DNA from 3 places in the Leptothrix sp. (in: b-proteobacteria) genome. Region 2 is predicted to be linked to each of the others. Evidence: predicted binding sites of a transcription regulator. Region 2 holds the regulator's gene; each other region holds the start of a gene.

Region 1 (4,276 bases), on a different contig from region 2:
CGTGCGCAGTTCCTTGTCGCGGATTTTCACGACGTAGTCGTCACCGGCGTAGGCGCGCTGCATTTCCGGCCACAGGGCCAGCAGTTTGCGGGCGCTGGGGTCGAGCTGGGTTTCGCGCTGCTCGGCCAATTCGGTCAGGGTGTTGACGCCACGGGTCTTGTTGGGGTTGTCGAGTTGCAGCATCTGGGCGCTGGCGCGCAGTTGCTGAATCTCGCGCGCGAGGCGGGCCTGTTTTTGCGTGCGGGCCTTGTAGCCGCGCACGGTGTCGGTGATTTCGGCCAGATAACGGGTGCGGCCGACCGGCACGATGGGGGTTTGGTGCGTGCTGTGGCGGGTATGCACCAGCGGCAGGCGGCCTTCGCGCAAGGTCAGGCCGCATTCGGCCAGGCGGGGTTTCAGGGCCTGATAGAGCGCGGTGACGCCGTCGTCATTGAAGCGGCTGGCCATGGTGCCGAACACCGGCATCTGGTCGGGCATGACGGTGAAGGCTTCGCGGTTGCGCTGCACCTGTTTGGCGACGTCGCGCTGCGCGTCGGCGGCGCCCTTGCGGTCGAATTTATTGATGGCGACAAATTCGGCAAAGTCCAGCATGTCGATTTTTTCGAGCTGGCTGGCGGCGCCGAATTCGGGCGTCATGACGTACATCGGAATATCGACGTGCGGCACGATGGCCGCGTCGCCCTGGCCGATGCCGGAGGTTTCGACAATGATCAGGTCGAAGCCGGCCAGTTTTGTGGCGGCCAGCACGTCGGGCAGGGCGGCAGAGATTTCCGAGCCGGTGTCGCGCGTCGCCAGCGAGCGCATGTAGACGCGCGGGCCTTGCTGCCACGGCGCAATCGCATTCATGCGGATGCGGTCGCCCAGCAGCGCGCCGCCGCTCTTGCGCCGGCTGGGGTCGATGCTGATGACGGCGATGCGCAGCGCGTCGTCCTGGTCGAGCCGGAAGCGGCGGATCAACTCGTCGGTCAGGCTGGATTTGCCGGCGCCGCCGGTGCCGGTGATGCCGAGCACGGGCGTGGTGCGGGCTGGGGCGGCCTCGCGCATCTGGCCGAGCAGCGCGGCGTCGGCCTGGCCGTTTTCCACGGCGGTGATGAGTTGGGCCAGTGCGCGCCAGGCGGCTTCGGTGTGGCCTTGCAGCGCGCCCAGGTCGGTGGGCGCGTGGTCGGAGAGGCTGCGGTCGCAGCGCATGACCATCTCGCCGATCATGCCGGCCAGGCCCATGCGCTGGCCGTCTTCGGGGCTGAAGATGCGCACGCCGTGGGCCTGCAGTTCGCGGATTTCGGCCGGCACGATCACGCCGCCACCGCCGCCGAAGACCTGGATGTGCTCGCCGCCGCGCGCGCGCAGCAACTCGACCATGTACTTGAAGTACTCGACGTGGCCGCCCTGGTAAGAGCTGACCGCGATGCCCTGCACGTCTTCTTGCAGCGCGGCGGTGACGACTTCGTCGACCGAGCGGTTGTGGCCGAGGTGGATCACCTCGCTGCCCATGCCCTGCAGGATGCGCCGCATGATGTTGATCGAAGCGTCGTGGCCGTCGAACAGGCTGGCGGCGGTGACGAAGCGCACCTTGTGGGTCGGGCGATAGTTGGCAAGGGCCTGGTAGTCGGCGCTGAGGTCGGTCATGTGGGGCTCCAGTCGATTCCGGGTGATTCTGATTGACGTTGACGTAAACGTCACTTGGTACTTGGCCTGATCTGGCGTGCCATTGCGGCGTGCATGCACCAGCAATGCTGCGGCGCACCATCCAGGCGCGGTTTTCCGGGAGTCGATGCGTGTGCTTGGTGCGCCGGGAGCGGCGCCACCGGGGTGCAGGGCTGCCATGCGCAGAGGCTGGAAAAGCTGGCACGGTGCCTGCATAGGTAGACACGAGGCCTCAGCGATGCGGTCTCACTAGGTGGGACATTTTTGGACAACGGCGTCCGATCGTCCCGGTCGTTCTGGCGCATGCCAGGCGCCGGATCTCGATCGTGACGCCGTCTTTTTTTGGAGTGAAGCCATGAGTCAGCACGACGGTTTTTTCAACCCTGCACGCCGCCAAGCCCTGCAGCAAGCCGCTGCGCTGGCCGCAGTGGGTTCTACCGGACTCGCCGGCACGGCCTGGGCCGCCGGCTCGGACGCGCCCGAAAAGAAGGAGATCCGCATCGGCTTCATCCCGCTGACCGACTGCGCGTCGGTGGTGATGGCCTCGGTGTTGAAGTTCGACGAGAAGTACGGCGTCAAGTTCGTGCTCAGCAAGGAAGCCTCTTGGGCCGCCGTGCGCGACAAGCTCGTCAACGGTGAGCTGGACGCTGCGCACGTGCTCTACGGCCTGGTCTACGGCGTGCATCTGGGTATCGGTGGCGCCAAGAAGGACATGGCCGTGCTGATGACGCTCAACAACAACGGCCAGGCGATCTCGCTGTCGAAGAAGCTCGCCGACAAGGGCGCGGTCGACGGCGCGGGTCTGGCCAAGCTGATGAAGGCCGAGCCGCGCGAGTACACCTTCGCGCAGACCTTCCCGACCGGCACCCACGCGATGTGGCTGTACTACTGGATGGCGGCCAACGGCATCAACCCGATGACGGACGCCAAGGTCATCACCGTGCCGCCGCCGCAGATGGTGGCCAACATGCGCGTGGGCAATATGGATGGCTTCTGCGTCGGCGAGCCGTGGAACCACCGCGCCATCATGGACGGCATCGGCATCACCGCCATCACCACCCAGGACATCTGGAAAGACCATCCCGAGAAGGTGCTGGGCGCCACCAACGAGTTCGTCACCAAGAACCCCAACAGCGCGCGCGCCGCGATCATGGCCATTCTGGAGGCCGGCCGCTGGATCGACGCCAGCCTGCAGAACAAGCTGAAGATGGCCGACGTGGTGGCCGAGAAGTCCTACATCAACACCTCGGTGGACGCGATCAACCAGCGCATCCTGGGCCGCTATCAGAACGGCCTGGGCAAGACCTGGGACGACCCGAACGCCATGAAGTTCTTCAACGACGGCGCGGTCAACTACCCCTACCTGTCGGATGGCATGTGGTTCCTGACCCAGCACAAGCGCTGGGGCCTGGCCAAGGGCGAGATCGACTATCTGGGCGTGGCCCGCGCCATCAACAAGACGGCGCTCTACAAGGAGGCTGCCACTCAGCTCAAGGTCAACGTGCCCAAGTCCGACTTGCGCAGTGCCAAGCTCATGGACGGCACGGTCTGGGACGGCAAGGACCCCGCCAAGTACGCCGCCAGTTTCAAGATCAAGGCGGCCTGACCCGGCCGCCCGCAGGAGCCTTCGATGAACGCCACCACCATGCCCCTGACGACGGCTGCCGCCGCCAGCCCCGCCGACACGTCGCCGGTCAAGGCGCTGTCGTCCGCCGTGCCCGGCGCGGCCCCGCTGACCGACGTGCAGATCAAGTTGAAGGAGCAGTCGGCCGCGATGGCGCGTGCCCAGCGCCGCCGCACGCTGACGCGCTTGCTGGCGCCAGTGCTGGGCTTCGTCATGCTGCTGCTGGTCTGGCAGGTGATCTCGCAGACCGGCGACAAGCAGCTGCCCGGGCCGGTGCCGGTGTGGCATTCGGCGGTGGAGCTGTTCTCGGACCCGTTCTACATCAAGGGCCCGAACGACCAGGGCATCGGCTGGAACATCCTGTCGTCGTTGAAGCGCGTCGGGCTGGGCTTCGGGCTGGCGGCGCTGGTGGGGATTCCGCTCGGTTTCATGATCGGGCGCTTCAACTTCCTCAACCAGATGCTGGAGCCGCTCATCAGCCTGCTGCGGCCGGTGTCGCCGCTGGCCTGGCTGCCGATCGGGCTGATGGTGTTCAAGGCCGCCAACCCGGCGGCGATCTGGACGATCTTCATCTGCTCGATCTGGCCGATGGTGATCAACACTGCGGTGGGCGTGCGCCAGGTGCCGCAGGACTACCTCAACGTCGCCCGCGTGCTCAACCTGAGCGAATGGACGGTGATGCGCAAGATCCTGTTCCCCGCCGTGCTGCCCTACATGCTGACCGGCGTGCGGCTGGCGGTCGGCACGGCGTGGCTGGTGATCGTGGCGGCCGAGATGCTGACCGGCGGCCAGGGCATCGGCTTCTGGCTGTGGGACGAGTGGAACAACCTCAACGTGGCGCACATCCTGATCGCGATCTTCATCATCGGTGGCGTGGGCCTGGCGCTGGAAGCGCTGCTGGTCTGGATTGCCCGTCGCTTTGACTACAACTGATCTGGCTGCAAAGGACTTCCATCATGAGCACTTCCGCCCACCGCACCCTGGACGAGCGCAGCGCGCGTTTCCTGC
Region 2 (4,276 bases):
GCGGCCAGCGCATCTGCACCGGGGGGCGCCCGTTGAGCGGCGTGCCCGCCACGCCGGCAAGCCTGACCGAGAGCCGCCTGGAGGCCACCGGCCTGCAAAAGAGCTATGGCGCGCGCAAGGTCGTGAAAGACGTGCACCTGGCGGTGCGCAGCGGCGAGGTGGTCGGCCTGCTCGGCCCCAACGGCGCCGGCAAGACCACCAGCTTCTACATGCTGGTCGGGCTGGTGCGGGCCGATGCCGGCCAGATCCGCATCGACGGCGCGCCGGTGCAGCGCCTGCCGATCCATGAGCGCGCCCGGCTCGGCCTGTCCTACCTGCCGCAGGAGGCGTCGATCTTCCGGCGCCTGACGGTCGAGGAAAACATCCGCGCCGTGCTGGAGTTGCAGCGCGACGCCCAGGGCAAGCCCTACAGCGACACCCGCATCGAGCAGCTGCTCGACGGCCTGCTGGCCGACCTGTCGATCGAGCGGCTGCGCGACAGCCCGGCGCCGGCGCTCTCGGGCGGCGAGCGCCGCCGCGTCGAGATCGCCCGCGCGCTTGCCACCCAGCCGCGCTTCATCCTGCTCGACGAGCCGTTTGCGGGGGTCGACCCGATTGCGGTGATCGAGATCCAGCGCATCATCGGTTTCCTCAAGAACCGGGGCATCGGCGTGCTGATCACCGACCACAACGTGCGCGAGACGCTGGGCATCTGCGATCGCGCCTACATCATCAGCGAAGGCCGGGTGCTGGCCGAAGGCCGCCCGGCCGACATCGTCGAGAACCCTGACGTGCGCAAGGTTTACCTCGGCGAGCATTTCCGCATGTAACGCCACCAAGAGCTGATTCCCGTGAAACCGTCCCTGCAGGTCCGCCTCTCGCAGCATCTGGCGCTCACGCCCCAGCTGCAGCAATCCATCCGCCTGCTGCAACTCTCGACCCTGGAGTTGCACCAGGAAGTCGAGCAGATGCTCGAACAGAACCCCTTCCTGGAAGCCGAGGACGACAGTTCCGGCTCCGGTGCCACGCCCGATCCTGAAACGGCGCCGCCGGCCGAGCGCACCAGCGCCGCCGACGAATCCTGGGAGCGTGACCGCAGCGCGCCCGACACCTCCGGCGAGTCGGCCATCGAGTCCTCGGCCGGCAGCGGCGAGGGCGAACCGGGCGCCGAGCAGCTCGACTTCAGCTCCACGCCCACCGCCGACGACTGGGACAGCAACGGCGACCGCGACGACTACCACGGCAGTTCCGAGCTGCCCGGCTCCCGCAACGCCGCGCCGGACGACGACGACAGCGACTGGAGCGAGCGCTCCACCTTCACGCCCAGCCTGCCCGACCACCTGCGCGACCAGCTGCTGGGCATGCGCCTGGCGGCCGAGGACATCCTGCTGGTCGAGTCGCTGATCGACTCGCTCAACGAAGACGGCTACCTGGCCGACGGTCTGGACGAGATCGCCGAGCGCCTGGCCACCGGCCTGGAAGCGGTCGAGGTGGCTGAGCTGGGCGTGGCCGCCATCCCGCCCGACCCGGCGGTGGCTGCCCAAGTGGCCGCCGAGCTGCGCGAAGACCTGATGGACCGCCTGCGCGTCGCGCTTGGCTGGCTGCAAAGCCTGGAGCCGACCGGCGTGGGCGCCCGCGACCTGGCCGAATGCCTGGTGCTGCAGCTGCGCGAACTGCCCGCGAGCCCGGCGCAGTCGCTGGCGCAGACCATCTGCCAGAGCCATCTGGCGCTGCTGGCGCGGCGCGACGTCAAGAAACTGACGGCAGCCACCGGTGCCGATGAGGACCTGATCCGCGACGCGCAGAGCCTGATCGTCAAGCTCGAACCCAAGCCCGGTCGCCGATTTGCGCGCGCCGAGGCCAACATCGTCGTGCCCGACGTGATCGTGCAAAAGAGCGGCCGCGGCTGGAAGGTGGTGCTCAACCCCGACGTGATGCCCAAGCTGCGCATCAACGACATGTACGCCCAGGTGCTGCGCCAGCACCGCAGCGGCACGCGCGGCACGGCCGATGCCAGCGGCGCGACGCTGTCGGCCCGCCTCCAGGAGGCGCGCTGGTTCGTCAAGAACATCCTGCAGCGCTTCGACACCATCCAGCGCGTCTCGCAGGCCATCGTCGAGCGCCAGAAGGGCTTCTTCACCCACGGCGAGATCGCGATGAAGCCGCTGGTGCTGCGCGAGATCGCCGATGAACTCGGCTTGCACGAGTCGACCATCTCGCGCGTGACCACCGCCAAGTACATGAACACGCCGTTCGGTACCTTCGAGCTGAAGTACTTCTTCGGCAGCTCGCTCAACACCGAGGCCGGCGGCAACGCCAGCAGCACGGCGGTGCGGGCGCTGATCAAGCAGTTCGTTGCGGCCGAGGACGGCAAGAAGCCGCTGTCGGACAGCCAGCTGAGCGCGATGCTCGAAGAGCAGGGCATCCAGGTCGCGCGCCGCACCGTGGCCAAGTACCGCGAGGCGCTCAAGATCGCCCCGGCCAATCTGCGCAAGGAAATCTGAGGCGACGCCCGCGCGTGAACCGGTTCCGGGCAGCGTGTCCCGGTCTGGGTCGGCGGGGGCCCGACCTTGGTGCACAGGGCCCGCCCGCGTGCGGAACCTTGAGCGCCAGGACGAGAGTGGGCGCTGACTTTACGGTGAGAAAAGGCACCTCTTGTTGTCGAACTGCCTCGGCAGTGTGACTTAGCGCACCCCGGAAACACTTGGGTTCAATTTTGCGCGTTTGCCTGGGTGGCGCGGCACGGCCTCTGCATAGAGCATGGCGTGAGATGAGGAGACCCGGCCATGACCACCCCTGCCCCGACGATCGAAAACACCCCGAACAGCACCGTCCCCAGCGTCGCCACCCGATCCCAGATTGCCACGCGCATCCATCAGCTGCTGCTGACCGAGTTGGGCGAAGACGTCGATATTTCCCTGCTGCTGGGCCCGCCCGACTACGCCCGCGCCGTGGTCAGCCTGTGCCGCTCCTGCGGCAGCGATGAACTGGCGCGTTTGGCTGAGCAGTTCCAGCGCCTGAGCGCCGAAGACACCCAGCGCCAGCGCTCCCAGCAGGTCACGCGCTACGGCGCATCCGCGGCAGCGGTCAAGGCTGACACGCGCCTGGGCTGAGCCAGCGCTCCATCTGCTGCTGCCGGTCATTGCCCCAGAACGGCTCCCCATCGATGATGAAGAACGGGGCGCCGAACACGCCGGCAGCAATCGCCGCGTCGTTCTCCTGGCGCAGCTTGTCCTTCCAGACCGGGTCGGCACAGACCGCAGCCGCCTGCCCGGCGTTCACGCCGAACTCTGCCGCCAGTGTCGCGAGCGCATCCGGCCGGCTCAGGTCGATGTTGCGGGTGAAGTAGGCCCGCAACCCGGCGTGCGCCCAGGCTGCCGCGCGTTGCGGGTCTTGCGCGTCCAGCCACCAGAACAGCCGGGCGGCGTTCTGGGTCGAAATCGGAAACGGCGAGGGCATCACCATCGGCACATCGGCCATGCGTGCCGAGCGGGCGAAGTCGTGCAGCGAGTATTCGCGCTTGAGCGGGTGCGATACCGGGCTTTTCAGTTCGGCGGCCTGAAAAGTTGCCCCCAGCAGGATCGCGTGCCAGCGCACCGTGCGGCCGTGCCGCAGGGCCAGGTCGGTGATCCATTCCGAGGCGATGTAGGAATAGGGCGACGAGAAGTCGAAATAGAACTCGATGGCGGCGGGCGTTGGGCTGTGTGCATTCATGCTGATACCTTAGGCGCGCGCGGAGCGGGTGTCCATCAGGCGCAGCCCTGCGTCAGCGTGTGCTGGAGTGGCGGCTCAGGCCGGGTGGATGCTGTCGAAGCTGGAGTCGGGCTGGTCGATCTGGTGCTCCAGCCCGTAGCGGATCAGCGCGGCCATATTGGGCAGCTGCAGCTTGTCCTGGATGCGGCTCTTGTGGGTGCTGACGGTCTTCACCGACAGGTGCAGCACTTCGGCGATGTCGGTGATGCGCTGGCCGGCGACGATGCGTTGCAGCACATCCAGCTCGCGGTCGGTGAGCGCATCATGGCGCGGTGCCCGCGCTACGCCGTTGAGCTGCTGCACCACGCGCTCGGCCATGCTGGCGGTCACGAAGGCGCCGCCGCCGGCCACCTTGCGCACGGCGGCGACCAGTTCGGTCGCTGCGCTGTCCTTGGTGAGATAGCCGTTGGCGCCGGCCTTGAAGGCGCGCAGCGCGTACTGCTCCTCGGCGTGCATGCTCAGCACCAGCACGGCGATCTGGGCGTCGTGCGCCTTGATGCGGCGGATCAGGTCCAGCCCGTTCATGTCGGGCATCGACAGGTCG
Region 3 (4,276 bases), on a different contig from region 2:
CTCACGCAGCGGCGGCAGGCGCACGGCCAGGCCGTTGAGGCGGTAGTAGAGGTCTTCGCGGAAGGTCTTCTGCTCGATCATCTCGCGCAGGTTGCGGTGGGTGGCGCAGACCAGCGTCACGTCGACCGCCACCGCCTTGGCGCTGCCCAGCGGCGTGACCTGACGCTCCTGCAGCACGCGCAGCAGGTGGGCCTGCAGGGCGAGCGGCATGTCGCCGATCTCATCCAGAAACAGCGTGCCGCCATTGGCCTGCACGATCTTGCCGACCGCGCCCTTGCGGCGTGCGCCAGTGAAGGCGCCCTCCTCGTAGCCGAACAGTTCGGCCTCGATCAGCGTCTCGGGGATGGACGCGCAGTTGACCGCCACGAAGGGCTGGCGGGCGCGCTGCGAATCCTGGTGGATGGCGCGCGCCAGCAACTCCTTGCCGGTGCCGGTTTCGCCCAGCACCAGGATCGGAATGTCGCGGTCGAGCACGCGGCGGATCTTGTCGACCACCGCGCCCACCTGCGCGTCCCCGGTGGTGAGGCTGGCGAGGCCGGTCTTGGCGGCAGGCGGCGCGGCGGCCAAGGTGGGCGCGGGGGCATTCGACGCGATCTCCGGTCGTGTCTCCACCCCGGCGGCCTTGTTGCTGGCGGCTTCTGCCGCCTCTGCCGCTGCGGTGGCCGGATCAAGCGCCAGGCCGCCGTTCATTCCATGCCAGACCGGCCAGTTGAAACGGGCGTAGACGTGGAACTGGCGGCCGTTGCCCATCTCCACCGGCAGCGGCGCGGCCAGCGGCGAGCGGAAGCGGTCGACCAGCGCCGGCACGGTGGTGCCGAACAGCGAGGTGATGCTGTGCATGCGCAGCGCCGCGCCGCTCATGCCGAGCTGCTCCAGCGCGCCACGGTTGGCGCCCACCAGCTTGCCGTCCTGGCTGACGGCCAGGATGCCCTCCATCAGCGTGCCGATGAACTCTACCCGGCTGTGGAAATGCAGGCGCATGACGTTGCGGTAGTCGTCGGTGAGCCAGTGGTTCTCGATCATGCGGGCCGACATCTTCACCAGCCCCATGGTGTGCTGGTGGTAGCTGCGCTGGTCGGCCGAGACATCGAGCACGCCGAGGATGTTGCCGCGCGGGTCGAGGATGGGCGCGGCCGAGCACGTCAGGAAGTGGTTGGCGTGCATGTAGTGCTCGTCGGCATGGACGAGCGTGGGCACTTCCTCGATCAGCGCGGTGCCCACCGCATTGGTGCCCTTGCTCTGCTCGGACCAGTTGGCGCCGGGCGCGAGCGCGACCTTGGCGGCGCGGCCCAGGAAGTCATCGTCGCCGATCGAATGCAGGATGGTGCCGATGGCGTCGGTCAGCACCACCATGTTGCCGCTGTTGACGATCTGCTCGAACAGCATCTCCATCACCGGCGCGGCGTGGGCGTAGAGACGCTGGTTGCGGTCGCGCACCACCGACAGGTCGGAGCGGCCCAGCGGCGAGAAGTCCGGCCGCTCGATGCGCGACAGGCCCAGCGCCTGGCAGCGCTCATGCGACTGGTCGATCTTCTCGACGTGCGCGCCCCCCAGCGGCAAGGCCGCGGCAATCGGGCGGCGGCCTTCGTCCTGCGGGTTGCGTGACCGGCTGGCAGCGGGCGATGCGAACGGCGACGAGGTGTAGGTGGACGAGGGCATGTGGGGTCTCCAGCCAGGCCGTCGAGCGACCTGATCTTGTCGATCTTGTGGATCGGGCTTGTAAGTGAGTGCGGAGCATGTGCCTCCAAGCAGCGTTGCACCAGTCGGGAACTGCCCTTGGTTGTCTCATTTTTGAACAGTTGGCGCACCGGAAGGCCCGCGCAAGAGACAGTTCCTGGCCATTCAGCCCCGGACAGACCCGCAAGAGCGGCCCGGCTTTTTGCCCCGAAACCGGCGAAAACCTGCGTTTCCGACCGTGTTCAGGACATGGCACGCACGTTGCAGGGACACGGTTGTTTATTGCGATGACTCAACATTCTGATTGACGGAGACAAGACTCATGACACGTGGCGACCTTTGGCGTTCTGCCGTGCTGGCCCTGGCCTGCGCAACCCTTGGCAACTGGGCTGCGGCCCATGGCGATGTCACCCCGCAGGCGGTGGACACGCGTGAACTGCCCCAGCTGGGCGAGGAATGGCGGGCAGAAAACCCCTTCCGCGCCAACGACAAGGCCATCCTGATCGGTGGCTCGGCCTACAACCAGAACTGTGCCCGCTGCCACGGCCTGGAAGCGATCTCGGGCGGCATTGCGCCCGACCTGCGCAAGCTCGACAACGACTGCAGCAACGTCAAGATCGCGGCCAAGAAGGCCGCCTGCGTCAAGGAAGTCGACGACTACTACGCCAGCAGCGTGCGGCGCGGCAAGGTGCGCAACGGCGCGGTCTACATGCCGCCGTTCGAGGGCACGCTGTCGCAGGAAGCCGTCTGGGCCATCAAGTCCTATCTGGAAACGCGGCGCGAAAAGCCGCTCTGACCCCGGAGCACGCCATGTCCCATGACACCCCCCATGACACCCTGGCTTCATTGCCGCAGCAGCCCGCCCCCCTGACCGCACGCCGGCGCTTCCTGCGCCAGGCCGGCACGGTAGGCCTGGTGGGCGGACTGGGCAGCTTTGCCCCGTTGCTGCAGGCGCAGAAATCATCGGCCAAGGACGACAGCGAACCCAGCGTGATGGAGCGCATCCGCGCGCGGGGCCGCCTGACGGTCGGGCTCTACAACGATCTGCCGCCGTTTCACGTCGACGGCCGAGGCATCGAGGTGGAAGTGGCCAAGGCGCTGGCCCAGGCGCTGGGCGTGCAGGCGTCGATCCTGCCGTTCGCGGCGGGCGAGAACATGAACGACGACCTGCGCAACATGGTTTGGCGCGGCCACTACCTGGGCTGGGGTCCGGCCGACGTGATGCTGCACGTGCCGGTCGACCGACCGCTGATGGACGCCAATCCACGCGTGCAGATCTTCGGGCCCTACTGGCGAGAAACGGTCATGATGGCGCGCGACCTGAGCCGCGTGCCCACGCTGGACGGGCTGGACTCGCTGCGCGGCCAGAAAATCGCCGCACCCGGCATGACGCTGGCGGGCTGGCTGATGATCGGCGCCGAAGGCGGCGCGCTCAAGGAGCAACTCGTCACCAAGATCGACGGTGGCGTGCAGGCCGCGCAGATGCTGATGCGCGGCGAGGTGGCTGCAGCCTGCGGCATGCGATCGGAGTTGCTGTCGACCCTCAAGGGCGACCCGCGCTACGCCGTCACGCCGCTGCCGATTCCACGCGCCCCGCGCGATGGCTGGGCCGTGGGCATGGCGGTCAAGAAAGAATCGACCGAGCTGGCCCATGCGCTGCAGGCCGCCGTCAACGACCTGGCCGAGCGCGGCGAGTTCAGGCGCATGTTTGCCACGGCGTCGCTGGACTGGCAGCGGGTATAGCCCGGCCGGGGGTTTGTCGGCGGCGCGCTCGTGGCGCCGCCGATAATCACCCGCATGGAAAGTTATGACGTTGTCGTGGTCGGTGCGGGAGCAGCCGGCCTTTTTTGTGCGGGTGTGGCGGGTCAGCGCGGCCTGAAGGTGCTGCTGCTCGACCACGCGCCCAAGGTGGCCGAGAAAATCCGCATCTCGGGCGGCGGGCGCTGCAACTTCACCAACCGCGAGGCCACGCCGGCGCAGTTCCTGTCGGCCAACCCGCACTACTGCCGCTCGGCACTGGCGCGCTACGGCGCGGGCGATTTCATCGACCTGGTCAAGCGCCACGGCATCGCCTTCCACGAAAAGCACAAGGGCCAGCTGTTCTGCGACCACAGCGCAGAAGACATCATCAAGATGCTGCTGGCCGAGTGCGCCGCCGGCGGCGTGACGCACCGCCAGCCGTGCAAGGTGCACGAGGTGCGCCACACCGACGCGGGCCATGAACTCGACACCGACGCCGGCCCGGTGCGCACCGCGCAACTGGTGATCGCCACCGGCGGCCTGCCGGTGCCCAAGATCGGTGCCACCGATTGGGGCCTGCGACTGGCACGCAACAGCGGTCACCGCATCGTCGACACCAAGCCTGCGCTGGTGCCATTGACCTTCGACGCGGCCAGCTGGGCATCCTTCGTGGCGCTGGCAGGGCTGGCGCTGCCGGTGCAGATCAGCACCGGCAAAGGCAAGCAGCGCACGCTGTTTGCCGAAGACCTGCTGTTCACGCACCGGGGCCTGAGCGGGCCGGCGGTGCTGCAGATTTCGAGCTTCTGGCAGGCCGGCACGCCGCTGCAGATTGATCTGGGCAATGGCGTCGACTTGGCCG

The links. The regulator sigma-54, encoded in region 2, starts transcription at its own class of promoters, with help from an activator protein. The targets are predictions, from matches to a motif close to TGGCANGNAANCTGCTTT.
Region 1: AC5IG3_RS00880 (CmpA/NrtA family ABC transporter substrate-binding protein) is a predicted target of sigma-54. The motif match lies at 1,844-1,861, and genes of this name have one in related genera.
Region 3: pedF (cytochrome c-550 PedF) is a predicted target of sigma-54. The motif match lies at 1,928-1,945, and genes of this name have one in related genera.

Annotation. Positions count from the first base shown of each region.
Region 1 covers NZ_CBDFPH010000001.1:246,228-250,503, forward strand. Annotated here, with positions in the region: gene icmF (fused isobutyryl-CoA mutase/GTPase IcmF) at 1-1,626, opposite strand, end outside; gene AC5IG3_RS00880 (CmpA/NrtA family ABC transporter substrate-binding protein) at 2,000-3,250, shown strand; gene ntrB (nitrate ABC transporter permease) at 3,275-4,201, shown strand; gene AC5IG3_RS00890 (ABC transporter ATP-binding protein) at 4,225-4,276, shown strand, end outside.
Region 2 covers NZ_CBDFPH010000008.1:211,474-215,749, forward strand. Annotated here, with positions in the region: gene lptA (lipopolysaccharide transport periplasmic protein LptA) at 1-36, shown strand, start outside; gene lptB (LPS export ABC transporter ATP-binding protein) at 33-809, shown strand; gene rpoN (RNA polymerase factor sigma-54) at 831-2,483, shown strand; gene AC5IG3_RS10155 (hypothetical protein) at 2,766-3,092, shown strand; gene AC5IG3_RS10160 (2-hydroxychromene-2-carboxylate isomerase) at 3,067-3,693, opposite strand; gene AC5IG3_RS10165 (response regulator) at 3,769-4,276, opposite strand, start outside.
Region 3 covers NZ_CBDFPH010000002.1:22,978-27,253, forward strand. Annotated here, with positions in the region: gene AC5IG3_RS04260 (sigma-54-dependent Fis family transcriptional regulator) at 1-1,659, opposite strand, end outside; gene pedF (cytochrome c-550 PedF) at 2,000-2,473, shown strand; gene AC5IG3_RS04270 (substrate-binding periplasmic protein) at 2,488-3,420, shown strand; gene AC5IG3_RS04275 (BaiN/RdsA family NAD(P)/FAD-dependent oxidoreductase) at 3,475-4,276, shown strand, end outside.